DNA from 2 places in the Candidatus Pelagibacter sp. PS_43 genome. Region 1 is predicted to be linked to the other one. Evidence: riboswitches for the same ligand, from Rfam matches in the RefSeq annotation. Region 1 holds a riboswitch; the other holds the start of a gene.
What was found. A riboswitch is a leader RNA that binds a small molecule or an ion and turns the genes downstream of it on or off. The one in region 1 is predicted to bind S-adenosylmethionine.
Positions count from the first base shown of each region.

Region 2: another riboswitch for S-adenosylmethionine. It lies ahead of AC5SLL_RS02940 (O-acetylhomoserine aminocarboxypropyltransferase/cysteine synthase family protein); the one in region 1 lies ahead of AC5SLL_RS02165 (homocysteine S-methyltransferase family protein).

Region 1 is NZ_CM182066.1:386,427-402,969, reverse strand. Features, by position in the region: gene AC5SLL_RS02165 (homocysteine S-methyltransferase family protein) at 1-1,040, opposite strand, end outside; SAM riboswitch class V at 1,107-1,171, opposite strand; gene AC5SLL_RS02160 (DUF1737 domain-containing protein) at 1,467-1,673, opposite strand; gene AC5SLL_RS02155 (hypothetical protein) at 2,115-3,080, shown strand; gene AC5SLL_RS02150 (hypothetical protein) at 3,274-3,438, opposite strand; gene AC5SLL_RS02145 (DUF4396 domain-containing protein) at 3,626-4,063, opposite strand; gene AC5SLL_RS02140 (c-type cytochrome) at 4,069-4,497, opposite strand; gene AC5SLL_RS02135 (DMT family transporter) at 4,576-5,460, shown strand; gene AC5SLL_RS02130 (pentapeptide repeat-containing protein) at 5,475-5,633, opposite strand; gene AC5SLL_RS02125 (pentapeptide repeat-containing protein) at 5,660-5,983, opposite strand; gene AC5SLL_RS02120 (Glu/Leu/Phe/Val family dehydrogenase) at 6,081-7,481, opposite strand; gene AC5SLL_RS02115 (hypothetical protein) at 7,531-8,019, opposite strand; gene AC5SLL_RS02110 (hypothetical protein) at 8,016-8,309, opposite strand; gene AC5SLL_RS02105 (HIT domain-containing protein) at 8,451-8,849, opposite strand; gene AC5SLL_RS02100 (DUF2061 domain-containing protein) at 8,909-9,109, shown strand; gene AC5SLL_RS02095 (malonyl-CoA decarboxylase domain-containing protein) at 9,126-10,430, opposite strand; gene AC5SLL_RS02090 (sulfite exporter TauE/SafE family protein) at 10,437-11,273, opposite strand; gene dusA (tRNA dihydrouridine(20/20a) synthase DusA) at 11,273-12,277, opposite strand; gene AC5SLL_RS02080 (TRAP transporter large permease) at 12,267-13,598, opposite strand; gene AC5SLL_RS02075 (TRAP transporter small permease subunit) at 13,598-14,092, opposite strand; gene dctP (TRAP transporter substrate-binding protein DctP) at 14,143-15,153, opposite strand; gene AC5SLL_RS02065 (CaiB/BaiF CoA transferase family protein) at 15,239-16,384, shown strand; gene rpoZ (DNA-directed RNA polymerase subunit omega) at 16,381-16,543, opposite strand, start outside.
Region 2 is NZ_CM182066.1:523,210-539,752, reverse strand. Features, by position in the region: gene AC5SLL_RS02970 (AEC family transporter) at 1-510, opposite strand, end outside; gene AC5SLL_RS02965 (homoserine dehydrogenase) at 510-1,802, opposite strand; gene AC5SLL_RS02960 (hypothetical protein) at 1,803-1,991, opposite strand; gene argC (N-acetyl-gamma-glutamyl-phosphate reductase) at 2,003-3,025, opposite strand; gene rpsI (30S ribosomal protein S9) at 3,059-3,499, opposite strand; gene rplM (50S ribosomal protein L13) at 3,501-3,962, opposite strand; SAM riboswitch class V at 4,102-4,170, shown strand; gene AC5SLL_RS02940 (O-acetylhomoserine aminocarboxypropyltransferase/cysteine synthase family protein) at 4,175-5,476, shown strand; gene AC5SLL_RS02935 (COX15/CtaA family protein) at 5,487-6,509, opposite strand; gene AC5SLL_RS02930 (chorismate mutase) at 6,552-6,842, shown strand; gene AC5SLL_RS02925 (50S ribosomal protein L33) at 6,844-7,035, opposite strand; gene AC5SLL_RS02920 (MerR family transcriptional regulator) at 7,037-7,414, opposite strand; gene AC5SLL_RS02915 (integration host factor subunit alpha) at 7,404-7,706, opposite strand; gene plsX (phosphate acyltransferase PlsX) at 7,706-8,710, opposite strand; gene rpmF (50S ribosomal protein L32) at 8,737-8,919, opposite strand; gene AC5SLL_RS02900 (ubiquinol-cytochrome C chaperone family protein) at 8,927-9,394, opposite strand; gene AC5SLL_RS02895 (hypothetical protein) at 9,393-9,857, shown strand; gene AC5SLL_RS02890 (sodium-translocating pyrophosphatase) at 9,859-11,964, opposite strand; gene thiL (thiamine-phosphate kinase) at 12,051-13,010, opposite strand; gene AC5SLL_RS02880 (transcription antitermination factor NusB) at 13,003-13,407, opposite strand; gene ribH (6,7-dimethyl-8-ribityllumazine synthase) at 13,410-13,796, opposite strand; gene ribB (3,4-dihydroxy-2-butanone-4-phosphate synthase) at 13,796-14,896, opposite strand; gene AC5SLL_RS02865 (riboflavin synthase) at 14,883-15,476, opposite strand; gene ribD (bifunctional diaminohydroxyphosphoribosylaminopyrimidine deaminase/5-amino-6-(5-phosphoribosylamino)uracil reductase RibD) at 15,481-16,543, opposite strand, start outside.

The sequences.
Region 1 (16,543 bases):
GTCATATGTTTTGGAATTCTTTTATTTTTTCCATACATAAAATGATTTTCCATGTTCTCTCGATATTTACTTGCTGGAACAGTTAAACCAATAGATTCAGCAACTTCCCTAATCAACATTGGGTTTGCTCCACAACATACTCCAAGGTAATTAATACCTAGCTCATAAGCATCTTTTGCAAATTTACCTATTTCATATCTATTACAAAAATGTGGGTCCAATGCTGTTGGAAACGTTCTTCCATGAGGTGATGGACACTGACAATTACTTCTATCTGGTAGATTAAAAAATGTTGGGTAATCTTCACTGGTTCTATAAGGAATAGGTAAAGCTCCAACATGACATTTAACTGCTTTTCTAATTTCTTTTAAAAAAGGAAACATAGTAGCAGGTCCTCTAAAACAATTTAAACCAACAACATCAGCCCCTAATTGCTCTAGCTCTTTACAGGTATCAACAACTGATTTTCCATCTCTCATTTTATTTTCACCCATTGGGGATATGGTTAATACAGTTGGTAAACCTGTTTTTTTCATTATCTCTAAAGCTTTAAAAGCTTCTTCAGCATAATAAAAAGTTTCACCAATTAACATATCAGCACCTTCTTCAACGGCCCAACCAATCATCTCTGTAAACATTCCTTCAACTTCTTTTTGAGATTGTGGATCATTATGTTTCCAGATATTTGAATTTGAAATATTACCTGCCATCAAATTTGGTTTTGATCCTTTAGGAGTATCTAGTGCTACTTTTTTAGCAATTTTTAATGCTGAACGATTTAGTGGTTCGAGAAGTTCTTCCTTACCAATAACACGCATTTTTTCTCTGTGTCCATTATAAGTAAAGGCCTCAACTACATCAGATCCTGCGTGTTGAAATTCTCTATGTAAATTTTCTAAAACTTCAGGATGATCTAATGACACCATTGGAACAAATTCCCCTGATGACATATAGCCACGTCTTTCTATCTCAAATAAAAAACCTTCTGCGCATATAACAGGTCCTTTATCTAATCTTTCTTTTAATTTATTTGTGCTCATTTTTTTTCCTCTTGTTTTGGAGAAAAAAGGTCACAAAATAATCAGAGGTTATATTCATAGGCCTCTTTTCTCCTTTTTAGTGCTTAAGCAAATGCAGGGCGCACAATATGGTTCAACTGCCCGGCTTAATTTTATGAAAGATAAAAAAAAACCACCTGTCTAAAGCGGTGGTTGAAGCGTCGCTTTAGCAGGATTTATAACGCGCTCTGCAATTTAACTTAACTCAGCGCAATCACATATAATCAACTTTCTCTCAAACTGTCAATTGAAAAAATAAATAATAGTTAAAATTATGAGAATAATGACAATCCAAATACTAAGATTAGTTAAAAACTGCTTTAATTTAGAATTAGATTGTAGAAAAGCTGGGAGTACTAATAAGAGTATCCCTAGCATATAAACAAAGGGTATTATCTGATCTGCCATTTATATCGATGATAGCTTCATCTTTTTGGAATACTTTTTCTGAGGTGAATTTTTTATAACTGCTTGAGCACAACGCATGACCCCTCTTTTTTTATCAAAAGTCATTTTGGGTTCACCATACAATTTCCATCCATTGGATATGGCCTCCGTTACACGATGGCAAAATTCTGAAGTGTCGTCACTTGTAATAAATCTATAACCTTTCATAATCAGACCTTAACAAGTCCTAAATCGGGTGTCTATATCTAGGACGATTGTTACTTAATGAAATAGTAAGATTAGTTAAGAATTTTTGTAATAGAGCATCTTTTAAATACTTTTATCAGTAAATTCATATAACTCATTAAGCGTTATAGTTATGTTAATTATAAGCCTCTATTAAATGAAATTTAAGTTATTATTCAGCTAGACAAAATCATTAATTAATATACATAACGATGAATCAACTCCTCTTAAAACTTATTATTAAATTCTCTAGCTAGACTTCAACTTCGAATAATATAAAAATTGATGAATCAACTCTCCCCAAAGTAAACTAATAAACTTAACTATAGATATATTTTTACCAACCTATTAAATCGACCTTAAGACTAAGAATCGTTCGAAATGAAAAACAATAAAAAAAACATAAAATAGGAAAATAGAAAAATGGAAATGACCTTAATATATACGATAGTAGGCTTTGCTTTAGCGGGGTACAGTGTTATTGCAAATGACTCAATTCAAACATTGGGAACTTTTATCGCGTCAAAACAAAAATGGTTTAAATGGTACACTCTTGCTAGTGCAGCATCATTTGTAATGATACTTGCTATTACTTGGGGTTGGTACAGTAATAATGGAGATATCTCTTACGGTAGATTAACAAGAATACCTTTCCAAGAAATACAATGGTACCACGCAGTGGCACCAGGAATACTTCTTATATTAACAAGAGTAGGTATACCTGTTTCAACAACCTTCTTAGTTTTATCAGCTTTTGCCTCAACGGTAGTACTTGAGAAGATGCTTATGAAAAGTGTTGTCGGCTATGGTTTAGCTGCAGCTGCTGCTTATATTTGTTGGATTGTTATCTCTAAATTTATTAATGAAAAATTAGATGAAGTTAGTGACAAATGGATTTCCTTTTGGCGTAACTCTGTATGGGTAACTTCAGGCTGGTTATGGTGGGTTTGGTTATCTCATGATGTAGCAAACATTGCCGTATACCTTCCAAGACAATTAGATGTTGCTCTTTTATTAGTTGTTCTGGGTTACTTTACAGCACTACTTTTTTATATCTTCTACATTCATGGTGGAACTATTCAAAAGGTTGTCTTAGAAAAAACTGGAACAAGATATGCAAGATCAGCAACTATTATTAATATTATTTATGCTGCTGTTCTTTATTACTTTAAAGAGCTTAATGATTTACCAATGTCCACAACCTGGGTATTTGTTGGTCTATTATGTGGAAGAGAATTAGCAATCGCATCAATGAATAAAGACTATAAGTTCAAATATGTGTTTCCACTAATTGGTAAAGACTTTCTTAAAATGATATTCGGATTAAGTGTGTCAGTTGGAATTGTGCTTGCAATTCACTACATCATAATTCCAAATAATTGGTTTTAAGTTTTAAGACAATTAACATTTAATTATTAGCTCTAAGCATTTAATTTATTGCTTAGGGCTTAATAATTTAAGCAAAATAGTTTCAAGTATTAATTATTTAAGCTTAAACCTTAAGCACAAAAACTTAAAGATCATATAGTTAAATTTCCCAAGACCGTAGGAATTTGGTTCTGTTTTTTTAGTCTGTAATTTTTTAGTTTTTTTCTTCTTCATGGCTAATATGATTTTGTGTTTCATTTGAATGTTTGAGATTATAGCAATCTGTACAAAGTAAGATAACCTCTGGTCCAGAGCTTACTTGTGTTAAGATGGCTGTATCATCTCCACACTCACTGCAACCAGATAAACGTTTTTTCATTTACGTTTAGTGCGTGTTATCTCATTAATTTTATCAATATAGTTTTTAATTTCAGTACTTTCTGAGAGTTTATCGTCTACCTTTGGATTTTTCTTTTTTTGATAAGTGTAATAAATAGGCATGACAATCGATAAGGTAACGATAATAACTGCTAATATAATTTCAAAAGTTGTAACCATTTCAATATTTAATGACACGCTTGATTAAATTTTTTTAGTCTCCAGTAATTATACGGCCAAGGTGTTAAAAAACCAACGGTTAACATAATAGGTACTACCCACCACGTTAACATTGCTCCTCCTGTTAAAAAATAATCTGTAGCATTCATAGAGATTTCCATACTAACCATTGAAATAAAACTCATTCCCAATGCTGTTTTTAAAGCATCATTAAATTTAAAATTTTGTCTTATCAAAATTATAGTTTCCAAAATAATACTTGTAATTAAACCATTAATAATTGCTAAAGTCATAATAGCTAAGACAGGCCAAGGAATACCTGTTATTTGAAAATATAAAATGGTACCAAAATCACCAATAGCACAACCTAACAAACACCAGGCAGTATTTTTGGCACTTCTTTTCCAGGTGTGTTTACAAGACCAATGAAATGTATCTGTTGTCATATAATTTATTTACTTAAATTTATTTGATGTTGGTAATAATCATCTGGCCAAAAACTTTTAATGTAGGCTAAAACTGAATCTATATCTTTGTCATTTAACTTGTCTCCAAAAGCACCCATTTTACCTTCATAGTCACTAATTATTCCAACTAAGCCATATTTAATAATTTTATGTAATGTCTCATCATCATGGTGCCAAGTATGACCCGTTCCATTTAGTGGTGGTGCTTTACGATGACCATCTTCATCTAAACCCTTCCAATTTTCAGCTCCCGATAAATTAACTTGGTGACAACTAGCACAATTATTTTGGTATACAATTTTACCTCTAGCAATCATTAACTCAGAATCTCTGGTAATTGGAAAATGATTATCTGAATAAGAAATACTACTTAATGATATAAACAGAGTTAAAATTAAAAGTATCTTTTTCATAACAACTAAACTTATATATTAAAATTGTTAGATTAATCTTATATTTTTTTAAGATTGATTGATTATAAGTGTTTATTAATGAACAATTTTTTATTATTTATTGTCACACTTTTTTGCTGGTCTCCTACTTGGTATGTCATCAAGTTTCAATTAGGCTACGTTGATCCTTTAGTATCCGTGTTCTATAGGTTTTTGATAGCTGGAATAGTTATCTTTATTTATCTAATTTATAAGAAGAAAAATCTTAAGTTCTCTTTTAATCAACATCTTTGGTTTTTGCTATTTGGGGTTTGTCTTTATTCTCTAAATTACGTTTTCTTTTATTTATCAAACACTTATTTAATAAGCGCATTTCCAGCGATTGTCTTTTCAACGGTCGTCATTATGAATATTTTAGGAGAAGGGTTTTATTTTAAAAAGAAACCATCTTTAAAAACTTTACTGGGTGCAACTATTGGAATGATTGGGATTATAATCATCTTTAATGATGAGATTTTCAATTTCAGCTTTGCGAATGGAACCCATGTTGGATTATTTTTAGCCTTACTTGGTACACTAAGTGCATCAACAGGTAACATGGTTCATCAAAGAAACTTAAATAATAACTTTCAATTAATACCAACACTTGCGTATTCAATGCTTTATGGATCACTGGTCACACTATTAATCACCCAGATAAAAGGTACTGAATTATTATTTGAATATACTTTTAGTTATATCGCTTCCCTTGCTTATCTATCAATAGTTGGTTCAATATTTGCTTTTATATTTTACTTAAGATTGTTAGAAAAAGTTGGAGCTGGACGAGCGGGTTATGTGGGTGTTGTGATGCCTGTACTTGCTTTATTAATTTCAACTGTATTTGAAAACCTTGAATGGCAACAAGATTTAATTATAGGTCTACCCATTTTAATAATTGGAGCAGTACTTGTGATTAATCAGAAAATTAAAACTGTAAAATAATTTTTAAAATTTTTTTATTTATTGCAGTTACCAATAGAACCTAAAGAACATTTAGTTCCATCAATCCAAGTTGCATTGTTAAGATTGGCACCTTCAAAGGTAGCATTTAAGATATTAGCCCCCGTTAAATCTGCTTCAAAAAGATTGCTGTTAGTGAAGTTTGTCTCAATCAATGAAGCTCCTTTGAAGTTTGCTCTTGTTAAGTTCGCACTTGAAAAGTTAGCTTTTTCAAAATACCCCCTTCAAGATTTGCTTCATATAAATTAGTTCTAATAAAAGAAGATTCTACAAAATTACCATTAGATAATATTGCATTCATCATTACCCCTTTATCAAAGGTAACTTTAATAAAGCTGATAAAAGAAAGATTAGAATTTGGTATATAAGCTCTACTTAAATCTTGGCCTTCTGAGAATTGACAATTAGAATAATCCACTCCATCAGTTGGAGCATCATCACAACCTGCTTTTGCACCGTTAGTTAACAATAAGCTTAAGACTAAAATGGTAAAAAGCTTGCTCATAAAGCCTGCTCTTATTAATTTTATCATAATAAATGCTAACAAATCATAGATCAGGAGTCTTCTATTAATTTAATTATAGGTAAAATTAAACCGCTATTTATCGTTTAGGGAAGCCTTCTACGGTATAGAAGTTTCTTATCTTTTTTAGAGACACGTAATAAGCACTATCTCTAAAGGATTTTTTTATTTGTTTTTTAGCATTATAAATTTCAATAAATGCATTTCTCATACTGTCTTCTAGTCCTGAAAAAGCTAAGTCCTCTTCATCAGCACCATGAACAATTCTTTTAATGGTATCAAAGTCAGTTTTAGTATTAGTTTTTTTATCTATCAAATCAATAATGTCTAATATTTTTTGTTCTTGAAATCTTTTTTCAACTCTACCAAAACGTATATGAGAAATATCTTTTACCCACTCAAAATAAGAAACCACAACACCACCCGCATTGACATAGATATCAGGAATAATCATAACGCCTTTTTCAAATAATTTTTGATCCGCCTCAAATGAAATGGGTCCATTTGCAGCCTCAATTATTAATTTCGTTTTAATTTTATCTACATTATCAATGGTGATTACATTTTCTAATGCAGCTGGAATTAAAATATCACAATCTAATTCTAAAAGTTCGCTTGGATTATTTTTAAATTCTCCAAGTTTAGGATTATTGATAGTTTTATTTGTCTTATAAAATTCAATTAGTGTATTTATATCAATGCCTTTTTTATTATATAAATAACCATCAAATTCACCTATGGCTATAATCTTTGCATTATCTCTATTGTATAAATGTTTGGCTAAATTACTTCCAACATTACCAAAGCCTTGAACTATAATTTCATTATCCTTTAATTCATTTTTCAATCCTGCTTCTTTAACAACATCTTCATGTCTAAATATTTCTCTAACTACTTCTTCAATACCTCTACCGGTAGCCTCAGTTCTGCCAGCAATACCTCCTCTGTGTATTGGTTTGCCTGTTACACAGCCTCTATAATTTATATCATCAGGTTTAAGTGTTTTGTAGGTCTCTAAAATCCATTCCATTTCTCTTTCAGACGTTCCAACATCTGGGGCTGGAACATTTAATGCTGGAGAAATAAAACCTTTATTAATTAGTTTGCTTGCAAATGCTTTAGTAATTTCTCTAAGTTGAGGCATTGTGTAGTTCTTAGGATTAATTTTCAAACCCCCTTTTGCACCACCAAAAGGAATATTAACTATTGCACATTTGTAAGTCATTAAAGATGCTAAAGCTTCTGTATCATCTTGATCAACAGTTTCAGAATATCTTAGTCCACCTTTAGTTGGAAGAATATGCTCTGAATGAACCGCTCTCCATCCAGTAAAATTATTAATTTTTCCATCTAAGACAACACCCACATTTACTTTAATTAATGAATGAATAGATTTTAAATGCTCAAGTAAATCATCACTAAAGTTTAGTAATTTAGCTGATTTATCTACATGTAAGTTGACGTTATCTTTAAAACTCATTTTTAAAACTTATATATTAATAAAATTTATTAACTACTTTTATCTAAGACTAATTAGGCTTAGTCCAATATCCATAAACACAACGTGTGCCCCGTCTAGAGCAATCATAAGTATCATGTAAAACACCATCTTTAACAACCGTTATGTGTTTTGAACAAGATACAATTAAAGTCCCACTTGGAAGTTCATCTTTTTTTAAATGAACTTTACAGCCTTGACCAACAAACATCGTTGGCGTCCACTGCCACCCAAGTTTTTCAAGATATTTCTTAACCACAACTCTATGAGTGCCTGATCTTGGGCTATCATTTTTTTGTTTTAAACTTCTAGCAAGTCTTGTTCTAGATGTAGTTCTAAATTCTTCATTAGCTTTATAAAGATCATCATAAATTTTTTGATAAGGAAGACCTGTTACAATTGCAATAGATCTAACTACACAGTCTCCTGCTTTTCCTTTATATCCGGCAGCCGCTCTGCCTCCATCATTGATTTGTAATTCTAGATTGCTACTTGAGAATAGTTTCTTAAAGAAATTCACGATTTAGTTTTATGATCTAAGATCTCAATCATACACTGAGTTGCGTATTCACGCCATTCCACAGCAGATTTATCCTTAAGGTTATTAAGGTGGCTCATGTTGCTATCTATATTTTCTTGATGTTTAGCTTTATCCACTTCATCCAGATTTTTTTCCATGTTAGTAAGATTGGTCTTCATTGCGTTAATCCAACTATTGCCAAGCTCTACACATTTAACATCATCTTTCTCATCACAAATTTGTTTAAAGAAATTGAAAATAACATCATCTGCTTTTATCTCTTTGCTCATCTTATTTACCAATTAGTAAAGCAAGCAGTTGATAAAGTCTAGTTTCAATTAAAACGTGTTAACAAATTAGAGACGAATCAGATACATAATAGTTAAGAGGTAGTGGCGGGAGACTAAAACTACCTCTGTCCTCACCCTCTATTAAAAATACTTTTTAATTTTAGAAATAGTTTTAGCTAATAAATTTTTTGTATAAGGTTTTCCTTTAACCACCCAAACCGATAACGGCCAAGTACTATCTTTAGTAGATCTTGCAATTATATGAATGTGTAACTGAGGAACAATATTACCAATTTTTTCAACATTAAGTTTTTTTGTTTTAAATATTTTTTTCATTAACTTGCTGCAATGAACAATTTCCTTCATTAATAGCATTTGGTCTTTTGAGTTAAGTTCAGAAATATCAGTAATATTTTTTCGCTTAGGAATTAAAATGATCCAAGGAAATTTAGCGTTATCAATTAAACGAATACTACACAGTTTTAATTCAGTTATTAAATGAGAATCTTTTAGAAAACTTTTACTTACTTTATTTGCCATTGTTAAACATTAATATAAATGTGTTCTATAAGCAAAAATTATTATAGGCTAAATTAATTATGGCTGACAAAAAAATACGATCCGTTGCTAAAACATTTTCATGGAGACTTTTTATTTTTATCTACTGGGTAATATTTGGATATATTTTTACTGGTAGTTTTAAAGGAGCTGGAATATTGGGACTGGGCTCTATAATTCCTCTTTTTTTTTATTATTTTCATGAAAGAATTTGGAATAAAGTTAAATGGGGTCTTAATTAAAATTCAAAGATTATATTTATAAATATTTCTTTATTTTATCAGAGACAATTACTTTATTGCTATTCATGTAATCTTCATGATTTTTTTCAATATTTTTTAATTCATAAAGATAATTGACCATCACACCATAAGATCTTTTAAAGCCAGTTTCTGAAATATTAGCATTAATTACAATATCTTCTACAATAGCTCCATTACCTAAATGAAATCTACTCACATCATTAACAGGTAACCCTTTTTGGTTTTTTTCATTAACAATATAATGTGCAACTAATTTCGTTATTGCTTCTTTATTTTTTACAATTCTACCATCACCTAGTTTTAAGTCTTGAGATTTTAAAAAGATAACATCTTGATCTTTTAGATCGCCTAAAATATTTTTAATCTTAGTTTCTTCTAAATAACTAAACCAATCAGCAAACCCTGGTATAGGTGATAAGGTGCCAAAGTTTTTAATATGAGGAAGCTCTTCTTGTATTTCATAAACTACTCTCTTTATTAAAAAATTACCCAAAGTTACTCTAGATAGGCCTTCTTGACAGTTACTAATTGAATAGAAAGTAGCAGTATCATAAGATTTTCCTTCATTATCAGTCGGCTTCATTAATTCTTGAATAGATCTACCAAGACCTTTTGTAAGGGCTACTTGAACAAAAATAATAGGTTCATCTTCAAGAGCTGGATGAAAGTAAGAAAAAAACCTTCTATCTTCTCCTAATCTTCTTTTAAGTTCATTCATATCTTTTATATGATGAACTCTTTCATATTTAATTATTTTTTCTAAAACTGCAGCCTTTGTATCCCATGTGATTTTAGAAAGTTTAAGAAATCCTGGATTAAACCAAGCTCTAAATAAATGTCTAAGATCATTATCTAATTCTGAAAGTTCTTTGTTGTCTTTTAATATTCTTATTAAATCTTCTCTTAATGCAACTATAATCGCTGTTCCATTTGGCGCCATATTCATTCTTCTAAAAAGTTCTCTTCTCTTACCTTCAGAAACTTTAAATAAATTTGACAAAGTATTTTCGTTTTGAGATTTGGTATATTTTTCAATTGCTTCGTTAACTTTTGTAAAGCTAGGCTTATATTTCTCATTAATTTTTTTAAAAAATAATAATTTATTTTCTGGAGATAGTGATTGATATAGTTCAGTAATATCTCTAGCTACAGTTATTCCAAATGCTGCACCTTTGTGTGAAATTAAATCATCACATAAAGAAAAAATAGATTCTAAGTCATTTTTTTTAATCTTTTTTATACTAAAAAGTTTTTGACCTGCATCAGCAATAGATGAGATTATCTCTTTAAAATTAAACATAATTAATTATATAATATTTAGATATTCAACGAAAGATCTTATGGACACTATAAGTAAAAAAGTACCAAAAATTTTACTTAATAATTTTTTATCTATTTTATAAACAGCTTTTGCTCCCAACCTAGCCATAATCATTGTAACTGGAACAAATACTGCAAACCCTAATAAATTTATATAACCTACACTAAAAGGTGTGTTGATATTATCAATTATCTTTCCACCCATAATCATTGTGATCGTTCCGCTAAGTGAAATCAAAAAGCCAACTGCTGCAGCTGTACCAATGGATTTTCTTATGTCATAACCAAAAGTTCTCATAAATGGTACCATTAAAGATCCTCCACCAATGCCTAGAGGAACTGAAATAAAACCAATCACAATCCCTGAGATATTTTTGACAATGTCAGAAATTGTTTTGGGATTTTCAACAAGTTTTTCTCTAAGAAAAATAAAAAATAAACCCACCATAAAAGCAAATATTGAAAAGAATAATACTAAAGTTGGTGTCTTTAAATTAACTGCTAAAAAAGTTCCAGCAATAACGCCTATTAAAATAAATATACCAAAAGATTTTACCATCTTAAAATCTACTGCATCATATTCCATATGAGTTTTGGTTGAAATTATTGAAGTTGGAATAATAATCGCTAAAGAAGTTCCAACAGCTAGATGCATCCTGGTAACTAATTCAAAATCTAATACTGTAAAAGCATAATACAAAGCTGGAACCATTATAATTCCACCACCAACACCTAGTAATCCAGCCATAAATCCTGCAACAGCTGCAGATATTGCAAGGACCGACAGTAGGTTAATTATCTCACCATAGTTTAGGTTTTCCATTATGAGTTAGCTTGATTAGCTTTTTCGTTATTTTGCACAATGGTCATTATATGTTTTGATTTTTGAAAATCAGAGTCTCTTGCCATCATATTATCACTTAAATATCTCTTCCATTCTTTTGAACCTATTTGACCGTGATATAATCCAACTGTGTGTCTCATAATATGATTTACTTTTGTGCCAAGCTTAACTTCTTTCTCAAGGTATTCTAGTAGTTTTGCAGCTATTTCCTCTCTTGTTGGCTGTTCTTTTGTTCCAAAAATTTCGTTTTCAATCTCAACTAAAGAATAAGGATTTTGATAGATGGACCTACCAATCATCACTCCATCACATAAAGTTAAATGGTTTTTAATTTCATCAATCTTTGAAATACCTCCATTAATAATAATTTCTAAATCAGGATTTTCTTCTTTAACTTTATAAACCATTCCATAGTTTAGTTTTGGAATATTTAAATTTTGTTTAGGTGACATACCAGTTAAGATAGCTTTTCGAGCATGTAGTATAAAAGTATTACAACCAACCCCTTTCATCTTTAGTATAAAATTATTTAAATAATCAAATTCCTCCGTGTCATCAAAGCCAATTCTAGTTTTTGCAGTAACTGGAATTTTACAAGCATTAACCATTGAATCAATGCATTCCGCAACAAGGTCAGGTTCTCTCATCAAGCAAGCACCAAACATATTTTTTTGAACTTTTTTACTGGGGCAACCTAAGTTAATATTAATTTCATCATAGCCCATGTCTTCTGCAATTTTTGCAACTTCAGCTAACTCTGTTTTATCGGATCCACCCACTTGTAATGCTAGAGGTTTTTCTTCGGGACTGTAAGATAAAATTTTTTTACGATCTCCATGGATTGCAGATTTTGTTGCAACCATTTCTGAGTAAAGCATAACATTCTTACTCATCAATCTTAAAAAGTATCGATCATGACGATCGGTACAATCCATCATCGGTGCTACAGAAATTTTTCTATTAATGTCTTTTTTAATATCCAAGAGGTTTACCCATTAATTTATCAGGTAACCAACTTACAATTTCAGGAAAAATACACAATATCAATATAGATAAAACCATCATCATCATAAATGGAAATGATCCCCTTAAGATTGTAGATAAACTTACATCAGGCGTTATTCCTTTAATTATATATAGATTTAATCCAACGGGTGGCGTGATTAAACCTATTTCCATATTTATAGTGAATACAATCGCAAACCAATAAGGGTCAAAACCAAGTGTAGTTATCACAGGTAACAATATAGCTGAAGTCATCACAATAACAGCAACTGGTGGTAAAAAGAAACCAGCAACAAGTAAAAACACATTAACCATTAAAAAAATCATCCATTTATTACTACTTAACTCAATCATACTTTGAGCAAGCGATTGGGTTACGTAAAGTTGAGATAATGTGAATGCAAAAAGATAAGAGGCTGCAATAATAAACATTATCATAACACTCTCTTTCATTGAAACTTTAACAATATTCCATATTTTTTTAGGCTGATAAATTTTGTAAACAACCGCAATCATTACAAAAACTAAGAATGCTCCAACACCAGATGCTTCAGATGGTGTGGCTACACCTCCATAGAGAACGTATAAAACTCCAACAATAATAGCTAAGAACGGAAAAATTCTAGGAAGAACTTCAAATTTTTCTCTCAACGTTGGTGGTTTTCTGTTTCTTAATAATTTAGCTGCATTTTTATCAATAAAGTAACTGTGTATTAGTGCCCAAACAGCAAAAAGACTGGCCAACATAAAACCAGGAACAATACCTGCTAAAAATAATCTTCCAATAGAAGTACCTGTTGCCATTCCATAAACAATTAAAACTATACTTGGTGGAATTAAAACCCCAAGCGTTCCTCCAGCTGCAATTGTACCGGTAGCTATTTGGTCTGAATATCCTCTTTTTCTCATTTCAGGAATTCCCATAGTTCCAATAGCAGCACACGTTGCAGGACTTGACCCACTTAATGCTGCAAAAATTGAACACGCTCCAATATTAGAGATTACTAAGCCACCAGGAACTCTCCATAACCATCTATCAAGACCAGTATAAAGATCTTTTCCTGCAGGAGAGTTGGCTACAGCCATTCCCATAAGAATAAACATTGGGATTGATAGTAAAACAAATGAATTTAAGCCTGCATAAAATGTTTCTGCAAAAACATCTAGCATTTGAAATCCTTCAAAAGCGATTAATAAAGCAATTGAGACAAAACTTAAACCAAAAGCAATTGGAATTCCTGAGAACAAAACTATTAAAGTAAAGATAGCAACTATTAGTGCAATCATTAAAGGATCCATTATCTTAAATCTCCTTCATCAAACAGTTTAATTATCTCAGCAATATATTGAAGTATCATTAGTATTGAGCCTATTAACATTGAAGAATAAGGTATCCACAAAGGAGGATCCCAAACTGTTCCTGTAGTATAATTTTTAACAAAAGCTTCCTCTACCATCAAAAAACCAAAGTAAAACAGTATTAAAAAAAAACCCAAACTTATAAATGAAGTAAAAATCTTCAATTTAATAATATTTCTGTTTGATAAAAAATCGTAAATCCATTCCATGCTTACGTGCGCTTTTTCGCTTAAAACATAAGCACTACCAATAAAGGTAGATGCAACAAGTAACATGGTAACTAATTCAGTTTGCCAAGTAATAGCACGTTGAAAAAAATATCTTTCAAAAACAAGTTCAACAATGACTAAAATAGATAAAATTAAAGCTCCTACTGCGAAAGCACCACAGGCTTGAGAAGCATAATGACAAAAATTAAGATATTTATTTTTCATAAAAAAAACCCCCATTTATTTTCATAAATAGGGGTTCTTTATATATTATTTTATTTAACTGCTAAAGCCATTTCCATAAGCTTAGCACCACCTGGTACTTGCTCAGCAAATGCTTTGTGAGAAGTTTTCTTAGCTATTTCTACCCATGCAGCATGATCTGCTTCAGACATATATACTAATTCAACACCAGCATCTCTATAAGCGTCTTCAAATTTTTTATCTAAATTTGACACTTGTGCTGTCATATATTTCTCAGCTACTTTTCCAGCTTTCATAAGAGCTTTTTGTTGCTTCGAACTTAAAGCATCAAAAGATTTCTTAGACATAAGGATCGGCTCATACATAAACCAAAGGCCAAATTTTCCTGGAGGTGTTGCGCATTTAACTTGTTCATAAATTTTGTAACTAACAAAACTTCCTGAACTAGTGTTTGCACCAGTTAATACACCTGTTTGTAGACCAGTATAAATTTCTGAAGATGGCATACTTTGAATACCAGCCCCTGCACCTTCTAACATTTGGTTAAACGCTTTTCCAGCTGCTCTCATTACTTGTCCTTTAACATCAGATGGGTTTCTAATACATTTAGTTTTTGATGCAAAACCACCACCTAACCAGGCATCAGATAAAACAACTACACCTGCATCATTAATAATTTTTTTAATCTCAGTCATCATTGGAGATTTATTAAATCTTAATGCGTGATCATGGTTTTTTACTGTTCCAGGCATTAATGTTGCACTAAACTCTGGGTGAAACTTTGATGCATATCCTAATGGAAAAGCTGAAATATCTAGTTGACCTGTAGTCATAGGTTTCCATTGCTCTTTAGGTTTATATAAAGATTTTGCTGGATAAATTCTAATATCAATATCGACATTAGCTTTTTTAACCTCATCAGCAATAATTTGAACCATCTCATGACGTGGGTCAAAAGATCCATCAGCTCTAGGTGTACCAGGCCATTGATGACTTGCTTTTAACGTTACCGCATAAGCAGAACCAACAGTTGATAAAACCAAAACTAATGCCGTAAAATATAAAGATACTTTTTTTAACATTACTCTCTCCTCTATTATTAATTAAGTGATGTATTTAATTAGAGATATTGATAAGAGTCAAGACTACATAATTACAGTACAAAATATGGATGGTCCTTTAAAAAACTTACTTGTTCTTGACCTAACTAGAGTACTAGTTGGTCCTTATTGCACGATGATGCTTTCAGATCTGGGTGCACGCGTAATAAAGATTGAGGCACCAGAAGTTGGGGACGACTCTAGAAAATTTGGACCATTTATTGAAGATTATTCAGCATATTTTATGTCACTAAATAGAGGGAAAGAAAGTATCGCTCTTAATTTAAAAAATGAAGATGATAAAAAAATATTTGATAAAATTTTAGCTAAAGCAGATATTTTAGTTGAAAATTTTAAACCAGGCACGTTAGAAAAATGGGGCTATGGCTGGAAAGATGTTTGTAAAAAATATCCAAGACTAATTTATGCATCAGCATCAGGCTTTGGACAAACAGGTCCGTTAAAAGAATTACCTGCTTATGATATGGTTGTTCAAGGGATGGGTGGCTTAATGAGTGTAACAGGTCAACCAAACTCTGAACCAACAAGAGTTGGTACATCTATTGGTGACATTACCGCAGGCTTATTTACAACTGTTGGAATTAATGCTGCACTTTATGATAGAGAAAAAACTGGTAAGGGAACTTTTATTGATGTTTCAATGTTAGATTGTCAAATTGCAATTTTAGAAAATGCTATTGCAAGGTATCTTGCAAAAAATGAAATACCAAAACCTATGGGATCTCGTCACCCATCTATTGCACCTTTTGAAGCATTTAAAACTAAAGATAGCCATATCATTATAGCAGCAGGCAATGAAAAATTATTTGAAAAACTATGTAATGTTTTAGATATTTCTGAAATTGCTCACGATCCAAAATTTAATACTAACTCTTTAAGATCTCAAAATATGGAAGATCTTAAAAAAATACTTGAAGACAAACTTGGTGCGAAAAATACAAGTGATTGGGTTAGTAAAATGGAAAAAGAAAAAATTCCATGTGGTCCAATATTTAATATAAAAGAAGCTGTTGAAAACCCTCAAGTTGAAGCAAGAAACATGATTGTTAAAGCACATCACAAAGTAATTGGAGATTTTAAATTAGCGGGCAATCCAATTAAAATGTCTAACTATAAAGATGAAAAAACACGTGGTGATATTCCTGATCTTGATGAACACAGAGAAAAAATCTTAAAGGAATTTAGTAATTAACTGTTAGGTTCAGTTTCTTCTGAGCTATCTTCTGTAGTTTCACTTTCAGCTAGTTGATCTAAAGAAACTGCTGTCTCCTCGTCTCCCGCTTCTAACTCAGCATCAACATCAACTTCTGGGTCTGCCTTTGCAGTTAATTCTTCTAAATCATCAGAGGAT
Region 2 (16,543 bases), 140 kb from region 1:
AAAATAAAGAAATAATATTGATATTATTATTGCATAAACAGGAGGACTTTTAAGAACCACATCGAAAGAAAATTTTTTTTTAGCAAGAAAAACACCCAACGTAAAATGAAACAAAATTATAACAGAGGCTATAGCAGATGCTACACCAAGCCCTTCAGCACCATAAGCAAAAAGACAAATTGGTATACCCATATTACCAGTATTTGGTAAAATCATTGGCGGTAGTTCCATACTTAGATCTCTTTTTAAAATAAAAAGAAGTATTAGACCAACTATGGAAAAGCCTCCAATCATAACCAAAGCATAGAAGAAGTAGGAGGTAAAAACTGCTAAAGTAATACCTGTGGTAGTTACGGTATAAAAAATCATTGCAGGCGTTCCTATATTACCTGCAAAATTAGTTATGAAATTAGTGTCTATTTTTGGATTTTTTTTGCCTAGGTAATAACCAATACCGATAACAAAAAAAACAGGAAATAAAACTTCAAAAATTTTGGAATATAATTCCATTAATTATGAATTCTAATTAATGTAGGATATTTAAGAATATCTTTATCTTTTTTAAATTTTGCAAGACAGTTATTTGAATTAAGTTCGCTTGTTTTGTGAGTAATAATAACAACAGTAGCTTTATTATTTTTTTTATCTGGTGTTTGAATCATTCTTTTTACAGAAATTTTGTATTTAGCTAACCTGTTAGTAATCCTGGACAGAACACCAGGTTTATCTTTAACTTCAAATCTCAAATATAAAGAATTAGTATAATTATTGACATTATAACATTTTATGGACTTACGCTTGTTGTTAGGCATACCAAAGGGTTTTTTAATATCCCCTTTCAAAATAGAAAGTAAATCAGATAGTAATGATGAAGAAGTAGGTCCAGGCCCAGCACCCTCTCCTTGTAATATACTTTCACCAACAGGTTTACCCTCAAGTATGACAGCATTCATCACACCAGAAACATTACCAATATAAGAATTTTTACTTACAAGACATGGGTGGACAGTTTCAAATAAACAACCATTAATAATTTCAGAGATACCAAGTAACTTAATACGTAAATTTAATTGGCTAGCTATTTCAATATCTTTTAATTCAATTTTTTCAATTCCTTCCATTAAACATTTATATTTTGAAATCTTAGTATTAAATGCAAGAGCAGACAAAATTCTTACTTTAGCAAAAGCATCAAAACCATTAAGATCTAATTTAGGGTTACCTGGTTCAGCGTATCCTAATTTTTGAGCCTTTTTTAAAACATTGGCAAAACTATCTTTAGAATTTCTCATTTCTGATAGAATATAATTAGAAGTTCCATTCAAAATTCCATAAACTTTAGTAATTTTGTTAGTTGCTAGACCCTCTTTAATAGTTCTTAATATTGGAATACCACCAGCAACAGATGCTTCAAATTCAAGATTTACATTATTATCTTCAGCTAATTTAGCAAGATAATCTCCATGTTTTGATATTAGAGCTTTATTTGGTGTAATAACGTGAATTTTATTTCTTAAAGCAGTTTCAACTACTCTTTTAGAAATGCCATCTGACATTCCTATTGCTTCAAATAAAATATCTACTTTATTTAATTTAAAAATATCTAAAGGATTTTTAAAAAAGATATTTTTATTAACTTTAAATTTTCTTTTCTTTTTTAGGTTTTTTGCAGAAACAGCTACAACATTAATTCTTTTGCCTGTAATTAATTCAATTTCTTTTTTTTTTATATTTAATTCATTTAGTAAATAGTTACCTACTTGACCCAATCCAACTACAGCAATATTTAAATTCATTTTCATTTACTTGTTTATATCAGGATAGTCTGAGTTTTTTGAATATTCTTTAAGAAATAAATCAAATTCATCAAATGACATTTGTTTAAAATCTCCATTTTTTTCTAACATTTTAGTATATTTTTCTTTTTCAATAGTTTTTTTAATAGAAACTTTATCTAAAGAACAAGACAAAAAAAATAAAAATGAAAACATTAAGAAATATTTCATATTAAGCCCTCTGTCTTTTTAAATCCAAATCTAATATTCATATTTTGTATAGCTTGTCCTGCGCCACCTTTAATTAGATTGTCTATTGATGACAAGATAATCACTTTATCTTTATACTTAGTTTTACAAATTGATATATGGCAGTTATTTGTATTAATTATATCATTTGTACTTATTAAAGAGTTAGTTTTTAGAATTTTTACAAATCCATTATTGGGATAATGATTAATCAAAACTTTTTCTAATTTTTTAATTGTAGATCCTTTATTTAGCTCTACATAAATGGTGCTTAATATTCCTCTAAACATTGGTGTTAAATGTGGAGTAAAAGTAAAATTTACTTTCTTTTTTGTAAAAAAATTAAACTCTTGTTGTATTTCAGAATTGTGACGATGAAAACCAACACCGTAGGCACTTAAAGATTCATAAAGGTTTTTATTTTTATATTTGTCATGTACTCCTCTTCCAGCTCCAGAATATCCCGATTTAGAGTCTATAATTATATTATTAACTTTAATTAAATTTTTTTTAATCAATGGAATTAACGGTAACAATATTGATGTTGGATAACAACCCGGGCAACCAATAATATTAAAATTTTTAACTTTTTCACCTGTAATTTCAGGTAATGAATATATAGATTTTTTAATATTTGAAATTGATCTGTGTTTTTGTTTATACCATTTTAGATATAAGGATGCATTATTAAGTCTAAAATCTGCTGCCAAATCAATCAACACATTATGTTTTAATAAACTATTTGATATAGATTGAGCTTCACCATTTGGTAATGCGGTAAATACCAAATCAACTTCTTTTAAAAATGATTTATTAAATTTAGTAATCTTGGGTAAATTTTTTGATTTTAATGATTTTTCATAACTAGTAATTTTCTTACCAACAGATGAGCTACCACACAAATATTTTATATTAATATTTTTGTGCTTAACTAATAATCTTATTAATTGAACACCGATATAACCAGTTGAACCAGCAACTAAAACATTAAGCTTAGGCATTGTTTATTATAACTATTTTGAAATAAAAAAAAATTATCTTTTCGAGAATTGGAAGCTTCTTCTAGCTTTTTTACGACCAGGTTTTTTTCTTTCAACAGATCTTGAGTCTCTGGTGTTAAGTTTCTCTGTTTTTAGTGTACTTCTTAGTTCTGAGTCAAATAATATTAAGGCTTTTGCAATACCGTGAACCATTGCTCCTGCCTGTCCAGTGTGACCGCCTCCAGCAACACTACATCTAACATCATATGCTGTTGCTTGATTAATAATTTCAAAAGGTCTAGTAATTTGCATTTTATGACTACCACTAGTGAAGTATTCATCCATTGTTCGACCATTAACATAAATTTTACCGGTCCCTTTTTTTAACCAAATTTTAGCAATTGATTTTTTTCTTCTGCCAGTAGCATATTTGCTATCTTTAAAATCTAACTTGATCTTAGGTTTTTTTGATATTGTTTGTGCTGTTTGTTCCATATTAATTTCTAATTAAATTTTTGCTATTTAATTTTCCTAAATCTAAAAGTTTAGGATTTTGAGCTGCATGAGGATGCTCTTCACCAGCATAAATTTTAACTTTAGTTAGTTGCTTTCTACCAAGAACACCTCCTGGTAACATTCTTTTAACCGCTAATTTTAAAGTCTCTCCTGGTTTATTCTTTTCTAATAGTTTTTCAGGAGTTATTTCTTTAATTCCACCTGGGTGGCCCGTATGTCTATAGTATTTTTTGTCTTTAAATTTTTTTCCAGTAAATTTTGCATGTTCTATATTTTTAACAACTACAAAGTCACCATCATCCATGTGAGGTGTGTAAGTAGTTTTGTTTTTTCCCCTAACAATCATTGCTATTATAGATGCTAGTCTTCCAACAACTGCTCCTTTAGCATCAATTTCAAACCAATTACTTGTTAATTCGCTACTTTTTAAAAATTTAGTCATAGAGCGTGGATTAATACTATTAATAATTATAAAGTCAATTTTATATTTCTCTTGCAATATAGCCATTTAATGGTAATTTTTATTTGCCGATTTGTTCCTATTGCAGGCTAATAATTGCTAAAATGGATTTTTTACCCACATTTTCGGTAGGCGCATTTGAACTGTATTGTACGCCTTGCATAAAGCAAAAGTACTAAAAAAGGAGTATTAAGATGAGTACAAAAAGACAAAACCCAGAAACTATCGCATTACATGGTGGTGATTATAGAAGTGACCCAACTACAAAAGCTGTAGCTGTCCCAATTTATAGAACAACTTCATATCTATTTGATAGCACTGAGCATGCAGCCAATTTATTTGGTCTAAAAGAGTTTGGAAATATCTACACAAGAATTATGAATCCAACCAATGATGTTCTTGAAAAAAGACTAGCTGCCTTAGATGGTGGATTAGCAAGTTTAACTGTTTCTTCGGGTCAAACAGCTTCAACATTTGCTATTTTGAATGTTGCTCAAGCTGGGGATAATATTGTTAGTTCTACAGATCTTTATGGTGGAACTGTTTCATTGTTTACTCATACATTGAGCAAGCTTGGTATTGAAGTTAGATATGCTGATCCAGCAGATCCTAAAAACTTTGAAAAAGCAATAGATGATAAAACTAGAGCTTTTTATGGAGAAACATTGCCCAATCCATATTTAAGAGTATTTCCTATTAAAGAAGTTTCTGATATTGGAAAAAAATATAATATTCCATTAATAGTTGATAACACCGCCGCCCCTATCATCTGTAAGCCTATAGAGCATGGAGCTGCAATAGTGGTTTACTCACTTACAAAATATATAGGTGGACATGGTACAGTTGTAGGTGGAGCACTAATTGATGGTGGAAATTTTGATTGGACAGCCAATCCAAAAAGACAACCCTTGTTTAATGAACCTGATGCAAGTTATGGTGGCGTAGTATGGGGTAAGGCAGTTCCTGAATTAACTGGCGCCAATGTATCCTTTGCTGTTAGAGCAAGAGTTACTCTTTTGAGAGATCTTGGAGCTGCATTAGCTCCTGATAATGCTTTTGGAATAATTCAAGGACTTGAAACAGTAGCCTTGAGGATGAAACAACATTGCTCTAATGCGGAAAAAACAGTGGATCATTTATCTAATCATAAAAAAGTTTCTAGAGTGATTTACCCAACTAAGTATGAGGGAGATATTGGAAAAAGAGCAAAAAAATATCTTGATGGAGGAAATGGTGCTTTAATAGGAATAGAACTAAAAGGTGGCATTGAGTCTGGTAAGAAATTTATAGAAGCTTTAAAAATGTTTTATCATGTAGCAAATATAGGAGATGCTAGAAGCTTAGCTATACATCCGGCAACGACAACTCATAGCCAACTCACGGAGCAAGAATTAAGTGCTGCAGGAGTTACACCTGGATATATAAGACTGTGTATAGGATTAGAACATATTGACGATATAATAGATGATCTTGATCAAGCACTTAGTGCTTCATAACAATTCTTTATCATTTTAAAAAACCTCTTGAGTTTTTATAAATGAGTAAAATATAGGTTGTTAATACAAAAATAGAACCTAACTGGTGTAGTGATGCATACTTTATCTCTACACCAGACATTAATGTAACGATTCCTAATAATATTTGAATAAGTAAAGCTATATCAAAAAGAATTATATTCTTTATGGCAACTCCTTCTTTAATAAATAAATAGTTAATAATCATAACAAGGATCACAAGCAGATAGGCAGTTGATCTATGTAAAAATTGAATAATAGAAGTATTATAAAATGACTCAGAGGTAAAAAGATCTAATAATAAAACATCATTTGGAAAAAAAGTACCATTCATATCTGGCCAAGTATTATAAATTAAACCTCCATTTAAACCTGAAAGAAAAGCGCCCAATATAATTTGAATAACAATCAATAAAAAAATAAATAACAATAAGGATTGTGGAATTTTATAATCTATTTTTTGAATATCAAAAAAATCTAAAATATACCAAAAAATTAAACATAAGATAAAAAGTGCAAGTGATAAGTGAATTGCTAATCTAAAATGACTAACATCATTATTTTGTGTTAATCCACTTGTAACCATAAACCAACCTAAAAATCCCTGCAAACATATAAGAAAAAATATCAAAAAATATTTATTAGAATAAAAATTAGAATCTCTATATTTAATCCAAAAAAAAATTAAAGGTATTAGGGTAAACAAGCCAACAATACGTGCTAATAATCTATGAGCATACTCCCAATAAAAAATTACTTTAAATTCGTTTAAAGACATTCCATAGTTAATATTTTTATACTCTGGAATTTTTTTATATTCTTCAAAATACATATTCCAATCATTTGAATTAAGTGGTGGCAATATACCTGAAAAAAGCTCCCATGCCGTAATGGATAAGCCTGAGTCAGTTAATCTGGTTAAGCCACCTACCGCAACCATAAGAACAATTAGCAAAAATAGTCCTATTAACCATATCTTTAAATATTTTATATAGTTGTCGCTATTTACAAACATAAATTATACTTATAATAATTATTTTAATAACCAATTGATTAAATGTCGCCTACTAATAAAAAAAAACTTACCCAATTAAGAATAAAACTTGATAAATTAGATAATGATCTGCTTAAACTTATTAAAAAAAGATCGCTTTTAGTAAATGAAGTTTTAAAAGTAAAAATTTATAAAAAAGAAATAATCGATAAAACAAGAATAAGCTATATACTTAAAAAAATTAAAAAAAAATCAATCAAGACAAAAATTGATCCAAAAATTACGAACAGAATTTGGAAGAATATGATTTGGTCTTTTATTGATTACGAGAAGAGAAACTTTAAGAAGAAATAAACTATTTACTGTGTGGTGGTAGTTTTTTCTCCACAAACATTTCATGTTTTCTAGTTGATGGATTGTATTTTTTAGCAGACAATTTAACTTTAGCTTTTTCACCGCCCGCTGGCTTTTTTACATAATAGAAAAAAGGACTATCAGGTTTAGCTTCAGGGACCAATCTTACTTTAACGTGTGTTTTTTTTGCCATACTATTTAAGCTTTTTAATTTGTTTTACTAAGTTAGAAATATTTTTTAATTTATTTCTTATATTATAATTAGCACTTATAGAATTATTTGATAATTCGTCAAGGTTTAAAGATTTGTCAGAATTGAGAACTTTTTTAACTCCATTGATTGTCATTCCTTGTTCTTTAAGTAAAAATTTAACTTTTTTAAGAACTTCTATAGTCTGATTATTATAGTATCTTCTATTACCATTGAGAATTTTTGGTTTGATCTGTTTAAATTCTTTTTCCCAAAACCTTATGGTATGAGTATTTAAAGTACCCTTTTTGGCATTTACTAAATCTAGAATTTTAGCAACCTCACCTATTGATTTGTAAGCATCTAAATTTTTATTGATCATTTATAGAATTTACTAAATCTTTAAACTCTTTAGAAGCTTTAAATAAAACAACATTTCTATCAGATATAGCCGCTTCTTCTTTAGTTTTAGGATTTCTTCCAACTCTACTTTTTTTTTGTCTTATAGAAAACGTACCAAATTTTGAAAGTTTAAGTTTTTTTTCAATCTTTAAATTTTCCAGGATTGTAGTAAAAAAATCATCAATTAAATTTTCAGAAAGATTTTTAGAAAAACCAATCTGCATATAAATTGAGTTAATTAGATCTTTTTTTGTAAGGTTAGTTCTCGTCATTAATTAATATTATTAGTTATTTTTTCAATCAAATTTCCAGTTACCGTTTTAGAGCAAACACTTAAAGAATTTGAAAAACCTATATAATCTGTTCCACCATGACTTTTAATTACAGGGGAGTCTAATCCAATAAAAATTGCCCCATTATATAATCTTGGATCCAGTCTTTTTTTAAATTTTTTTAAATTTGAAATATTAAGTAGCGATGACATTTTTCCAATCAAATTTCCAGTCATTGCTTTTTTTAATTCACTTGTGATAAAATTAGCAGTACCTTCAGCAGTCTTTAATGCAACATTGCCAGTAAAACCATCTGCTACTATAACGTTAACATCACCGTTCATTAATTGATTCCCTTCAATATAACCTTTAAACTCAAAATCGTTATTAGTTCTTTTATTCAACTGTTGATAAGTTTCTTTTATAATTTCATTTCCTTTAAGTTCTTCAGAGCCAATATTTAATAGTGCAACTTTTGCTTCATCGTTCGGATATAATGAATTAAATAAAGAGGAACCCATTATCGAAAAATCAATTAAATTTTTCGGACTACATTCAATATTTGCACCTAAGTCTAAAACAACACTCATATTCTTTTTATTTGGCCATAAGGCTGAAAGAGCTGGTTTATCTATATTGTCTATCATTTTAAGATTTAACTTTGAAATAACTAATAATGCACCAGTATTCCCTGCTGAAATTACTACATCAGATTTTTTTTCTTTAACACTCTGAATCGCTAACCACATACTAGTTTTTTTTCCTCTTTTTGCACCTTCCAATGGACTATCTGTTCCTTTAACAACATCTTCTGTATGAACTATTTCAAAGTTTTCACTAGGCAATTCATCAGTAATAAACTTTTCAATTTGACCTTTATCACCAAAAATTTGATAAAAGGTATTTTTATTGTTTTTAAAATGATGATTAATACCTTCAATAATTTTTTTTGGTGAACCATCGCCACCCATTGCATCAACAGCAATTTTGATTGTTTTGCTCATTCTATTTATTTAGTTGAAAAAATAATTTACTCTTTAGGGTCCAAAACTTGTCTACCACGATACATACCAGTTTTAAGATCTAGATGATGAGGGAGTCTGTACTCACCAGATTTCTTATCCTCAACTATATTTTTAGATGAAAATTTCATATTCTGAGCTCTTCTCATCCCAGTTCTTGACGGTGATTGTTTACGTTTTGGTACAGCCATAATAAAATTAATGTTTAACTACACCTTTTATATGAGAATTTAAAGTGTTATTTATCAAAAATTCAATATATTTATCAAAATATTTTACCAAATAATCGCTATTTTGAGCATTATCTAAAAATATTGTTAATTGCTCTTTTTTTGATTCATTGTTTAAATGATCCCAATTATGAATTTTATCAATCATTCCATAAAATAAATTGAGATAATCTTTCATTTTTTTATTTATCGATTGGTCTCCATAACCAATCTCTCGGACACTTAACTCCAATTGCCTGAAGACATAATCATAAATTTCTTGGAGTATTTCTTTATTGTTATCTTTTTTGTAAATTTTTAAAAAAAAAGCAAAATGTAATAGAAAAAAGATCATTCTGTCTGAAAATGTGTCTTGATTTTTAAAGTCTTTATACAATTCTTTATTTCTAGTTAATTTAACTAAATTATTGTAAATATTAATATAGTTTTTATTCATGAAAAAAATTTTTAATCTAATTGTTCTTTTTTTATTTATTTCAAGTTGTACATTAAATAAAGTTATAAAGCATCATGGTGTGCATTTTTTAGAAAAAAAAAGTGAAAAACTTGTGATTGGCAAAACTAATAAAAATGATATCTTTGAACTTTTGGGTCCTCCATCTACAAAAGGTTCTTTTGATGAGGAATTATGGATTTATATGGAAATTCAAACAAGCTCAACAAAATTATCAAGATTAGGGAAAAAAAAATTACTAAAAAATAACATTTTACTTTTAGATATCGATAACAAAGGTATTCTAACAAAAAGCATTTTTTTTGATAAAGATAAAATGAATGAAATAAAATTCACAGAAAACACAACCCAAATGAGTTATTCTAAAAATAGTTTTATCTATGAATTCTTGTATTCTTTAAGAGAAAAAATCAACGATCCACTCGGGAAAAAAAAAATAAAATAATCTAGCCCGCAATCACCGCTAACAATAATAAAGCAACAATATTTGTAATCTTTATCATTGGGTTTACAGCAGGCCCAGCAGTATCTTTGTATGGGTCACCAACAGTATCACCTGTAACAGCTGCTTTATGAGCTTCTGAACCTTTTCCACCATAATTTCCATCTTCAATATATTTCTTAGCGTTATCCCAAGCACCACCACCAGCTGTCATTGAAACTGCAACAAATAATCCAGTGATTATGACACCTAATAACATTGCACCGACAGCAGCTAAAGCAGCAACTTGCCCACCAATTTGAAATATAACAAAGTATAAAACAATCGGAGATAGAACTGGTAATAATGAAGGTAAAATCATTTCTCTAATTGCAGCTAATGTTAATAAATCAACAAGTTTAGCGTAATCAGGTTTTTGTTTACGCTTCATAATACCTGGGTATTTTTTAAATTGCCTTCTAACTTCTATAACAACAGCCCCTCCTGCTCTTCCTACGGCTTGCATTCCCATTGATCCAAATAAATATGGAAGCATTCCACCTATTAATAATCCAACTACAACGTATGGATTAGATAAATCAAATGTTACAACTATTCCTTCTAGCTTTGATCCTGCTACACCAGAAAAGTGTTTAATATCTTCAACATAAGCGGCAAATAAAACTAGTGCACCTAACCCTGCTGATCCAATAGCATAACCTTTGGTAACAGCTTTTGTAGTATTACCAACTGCATCCAACGCATCTGTAGTTTTTCTTACACTTTTTGGTAAATTTGACATTTCTGCAATACCACCCGCATTATCTGTAACTGGACCATACGCATCAAGTGCGACGACCATTCCAGCCAAAGCTAGCATAGTTGTTACGGAAATAGCAATTCCATAAAGACCAGCAATAGAGTTGGTAGCAAGAATACCCGCAACAATTATTAAAGCAGGAATTGCAGTTGCCTCCATAGAAACAGCTAATCCTTGAATAACGTTTGTGCCATGTCCTGTTGTTGATGATTTTGCGATACTTCTTACAGGTCTATAATCTGTTCCAGTATAATATTCAGTAATCCAAATTAATAAACCGGTAATAACTAAGCCAATTACACCACAGTAATAAAGACTCATACCAGTAAAAGTTTTTCCATTTACAGAATACTCATTAGCAAAGCCAATAACATAATCAGTTACTGGATATAGAATTAATAATGATGAAACTGCAGAAACAACAAATCCCTTGTATAATGCATTCATTACATTTTTACTTTTTCCAAGTTTTACAAAAAATGTTCCTAGTATTGATGTTAAAATACAAGCGCCCCCAATCGTTAATGGGTAAATCATCATATTAATATCACCATAAAAAAATATAGAAGAAAGAACCATTGTTGCAACAATTGTTACAGCATAAGTTTCGAATAAATCTGCAGCCATTCCAGCACAATCACCAACATTGTCTCCAACGTTGTCTGCAATTACAGCTGGGTTTCTAGGGTCATCTTCAGGTATACCTGCCTCAACTTTTCCAACTAAATCAGCACCAACATCAGCACCTTTGGTAAAGATTCCGCCACCTAATCTTGCAAAAATTGAAATTAAAGAAGCACCAAAACCTAGAGCAACAAGAGCATTAACAATTTCCCTTTCATCAACTCCTGCTTTTAATAAAAAATAATAATAAACAGCTATTGCTAACAAGGCCAAACCAGCAACCAACATACCTGTTACAGCACCTGATTTAAATGCTACAGCTAAACCACTTGCTAAACCTTTTCTAGATGCTTCAGCAGTTCTAACGTTAGCCTGAACTGAAACTAACATTCCAACATAACCAGCTATACCAGATAAAGCTGCACCAATGAAATAACCTAAACCAACAAGAGGACTAAATACAATGCATATAATAACCAAAACAACAACTCCAACCACGGCAATTGTTTTGTATTGTCTTGCTAAATAAGCTTTTGCACCAATTTGAATAGCAGATGCAATTTCTTGCATTTTAGCATTTCCAGTGCTCGAGCTTAATATATTTTTTCCAGTAAAGTATCCATATACAATTGAAAGAAATCCAGCAGCTATAGTATAAAGTAATATTGTTTCGACGATTGAGTTCATTTTGCCTTTTGGTTGTTTGGTTGTTAAATTAAACGTTTAAAGTCCGGACAATACAAAAAAAACCATAAAAGGCAATATTTAACTTTTTAAAAATGATGAAAATAACCCTTATTTTTAAGGCTAATTATTCCTCTTTTTTTATCAATTAATGTGGGTTTATTATTTAAATTTTGAATTATTCCTATTTTTGAAATTTTAACTCTTAATTCATTTGAAACTTTTTTTATGATTCTTCTTTTATCTTTCGAGGCAGTAAATAGAACCTGATAATCATCACCTTTTGAAATACAATACTCTTTCAAGATATTTTTTTTTGATATGAGTTTATTCAAGGAATTAGAAACTGGTATATCATCTAAACTTACTTTATAAGATAGTTTTTGATTATTAATCAATTTTTCAAGATCTGCTAGTAAACCGTCCGAAATATCAATTGAAGTATTTGCAAATTTATTTAAATGTTTAGATAAATCGATTTGAATATTAGGTTTATAATATTGGTTAATAAAATAATCTTTTTGAATTTTGTTTATTTTAAATTTATTTTTTAAAACTAATAACCCTAAATAGCTATCACCTAAATTTCCTGTAACATAAATGTCATCATTAATTTTAGCTTTATTTCTTTCAATAATTTTTTTTGCAAAACCAATGGAGGTTATTGTAAAACTTAATTTGTTAGAAAAAACCGTATCACCACCACAAAGATAAATTTTATACTTTTTTTGTTCATCATTAAGTGATTTAGATATTTTTTTTAAGTTATTTTTTGAAAAAGATTTTTTATTACCTGAGCCTGAAACAAAATAGTATTTTGGACTTACGCCTTTACAAATTAAATCAGATATTGATGATCTTATGATCTTTTTTATTACCAAATCTGGTTTTTTAAAATCTATAAAATGGTTTCCTTGAATATATGTATCTATTGATACTACTAACTCATGTTTTTTATCAAAAAAAACATCATCATTAAGGTTTAAAGAACCAATTGTCTTTTTAGAAAGTTTTTGAAAATAATTTTTAATTAAATCAAATTCATGCATTAGAATTTCTTATTTTTTTGGCAATTTTATCTAATATTGCATTCAAATATTTAGTTTGGGAGTCTTCTAAAAAAAAATTTGAAGCATCTAAATATTCCTTGATTATGATTTTTTTAGAAATTTTAGGCTTATAAAGAAATTCATATATAGCTGCCTTAACAATGATCTGGAAAACTTTATCCATATTTGACAATTCAAGATCTTCACTTAAAAAATTTTTGACCTCTTCTTTAATAACATCATCTCTTTCAATTGTACCAAGCACCACATCTTTAATAGATTTTTTAAATCTGTGTTTTGAAAAAGTTATATCTTCATCATCATTAAAAAATTTAGTATAGAGTTTTTGAATAATAATAACCCTAGGATTTTGATTTGGGTTATATGGAGTTCTCATTCTTATTGGGAAAGGACAGATATTACAGCTAGAGCTGCTTCTCTTCCCTTTTTCTTTCTAGCTATAGCTTGACGCATATTGAGACAAGTAATAATTCCATTGCCAATGGGTTTTTTATTTTCTACGGATAGTTTCATTATTGCATCAGTTGAAGAATATGAAATAAAGTCAAAATGAGGAGTTTGTCCTTTAATCACACAACCAAGAGCTAAAAAAGCATCATACTTCTTAATATTCTTTGAAATGGTAACTGGTATTTCAAAGACACCTGGGACATAGATAGTTTTTATTAAACTAGATTTGGGCAATGCGTTTTTCGCACTACTTAATAAACCTTTTGATATATCTTTATAATAATCTGCAATAACTATTAAATATTTTTTTTTCATTAAATGATTTCCTGTTTAATAATCTTTATATCATAACCCTCTAAACCAATAACTTTTTTAAGAGATTTAGTTATTAATATCATATTTTTAATCTTTAAATCTTTAATTATTTGAGCACCAATACCATAATTCCTTATAAGTTTATCATTTCCCTTTTTATAAAAATCTTTGTTCTTATAATCCTTGAGTGTTTGTGTAACAGATTTTAAATTTGTATCTTTTATAAAAACTAAAACACAGTTATTGAATTTCTTAAAATAATTTAATGTTTTATGAAATGAATTTGGCAATTGTTGATTGATTAAATAATTTTGAACTACGTTAGATGAAATTACTCTAACTCTTGGTATTATTCCTTTTTTAATATTACCTTTAATTAGAGCAAAGTGTTCAGATCCATCTAAAAGATTTTCATAGATTCTAATTTTAAATTTTTGATTTTTGATTTCAATATCAGATTGTTTTTTAAGTTTAATTAGTTTTTCTTTTTTTAAACGATAAGCAATAAGGTCTTCAATTTTACCTATCTTTAAATTATGTTTTTTTGCAAAATCAAATAAATCTTGGCCTTTAGCCATTGTGCCATCTTCATTCATTATTTCACAAATAACTGCAGAGTTATTTTTTTTAGCAAGTTTTGATATATCAACAGAAGCTTCTGTATGACCAGCTCTTACTAGAACACCCCCATCTTTAGCAATAATTGGAAAAACATGTCCTGGTGAAACAATATCTTTTTTATTCGCATTTTTCTTTGAAGCAATTTTAATTGTCTTTGCTCTATCTTTTGCTGAGATTCCAGTTGTTATTCCTTTTTTTGCTTCAATAGAAATTGTAAAGGCAGTTTTATTCCTGGATTGATTTATAGGTGACATCAAAGATAAATTTAAACGTTTTGCCTGTACACTATCTAGCGCCAGACAAATTAATCCACGACCATATTTTGCCATAAAATTTATATTTTTAGCACTTGAGTCAGTGGTTGATATTATTAAGTCTCCTTCGTTTTCTCTTTTCTCATCATCAACTAAGATGAACATACCGCCCTGCTTTGCGATATTAATTATACTTTCAATGGATGCATAATTATTTTTTTTCATTAAAATAATTTCTAACGTATTTAGATAAGATATCTATCTCTATATTAACTAGGCTGTTCTTTTTTAATGAAGATAAATTCGTTAGTTTAAAGGTGTGGGGAATAACCCAAACTTGAAAACCTTTTTTGGTTACTTTGGAAATTGTTAAAGAAATTCCATTTATACATATAGAGGCTTTATCAATTAGATTTGCTCTTTCTTTTTTAACAATTTCAAAATCAAATAAATACGATTTATCAATTTTCTTAATATTCTGTATTTTGCCTACTGCATCAATATGGCCTTGGCAAATATGTCCTGATATTTTTTGACCAAATCTTAAAGGAAGTTCAAGATTAATTTTATCATTGATTTTTAAGAATCGAAATTTTGATCTTTGTATTGTTTCATCAGAAAGATAAAATTCCATTATTTTATTCTTAATATCAATTAATGTTAAGCAAACGCCGTCACAAGCAACTGATACACCCAGATCTTTAAGTGTTAGCTTTAAATCAGCTTTTACAAAAATATTAATACCTTTTGATCTTTTTTCAAATTTAGTGATTAAACCTTGATTAAAAATTATTCCATTAAACATAATATTATTTGTAAAGTGTAATTACATCTTTGCCTAATTTTTTTTTAATTTTCAATTTATTTTTATAATTTTTCTTTAATTCATTAAGAAAACGAAACTCTTTATGGTTAACTAACTTTGATAAAGTTTTAGCACATTTGTATAAATAAAATTCATTAAATAATTTTTTTTTAATAATGTGTTTAGAAAGATCATTTCCCCCTTCGACTAATAAATTTCTGCAGCCAAGGACATAGAGTTTCATTAAAATTGATTTAATATCAAAGTTATTTTTATTTAATTTACTTTTGATTAAATTTATGCCTCTTTTTTTTAACATCAATTTCATTTCAGCTTTGGAATTGTGATAAAAAATTATAGTATTGTTTTTATTAGCTGTTTTAAAAATGTATGAATTTTTTTTAATTTCTAAGTTTTTATCCAAAATTATTCTTTTAGGTGAAAATTTATTCAAACCTTCTAGTCTGCAATTAAGTTTTGGGTTATCTTTATTTAAAGTTTTGGACGAAATCATTAACGAATCATTTTTATATCTAAGATAATGTGTAAATTTATCAGTATGAATATCTGAAATTCTTTTTGTATCTTTGCTATATATCAAATTATTTCTAGAAATTGCAATTTTACCAGTAACATAAGGAAGGTTTTTTTTTCTATTAAAGAAATAAGGTGTATAAAATTTATTAATTTCTTTTTTGAGTAAATTTTTTTTTACTAAAACATTTTTTAACTTAAGAATTTTTAAGGTTTTACCTTTAACTTTTTTATCAATATCTTCAACTCCATATACAACTTCTTTAATTTTATTTTTAATTATAATATTTGTGCACGGAGGAGTTTTTCCATAATGACTACAAGGTTCAAGAGTCACATACATTTTTGAGCCTTCCAAATTTTCATGTGAATTTTTAATGGCATTAAATTCAGCGTGAGGTGTACCTTTAAAACCTGTTTGACCAATTGAAAGTATTTCATTATCTTTAACGATTACACAACCTACAGAAGGATTAATTCCAGTTAATCCATGACGAGCTTTTGCCAATTTCAAGGCCAGCTCCATAAAAATT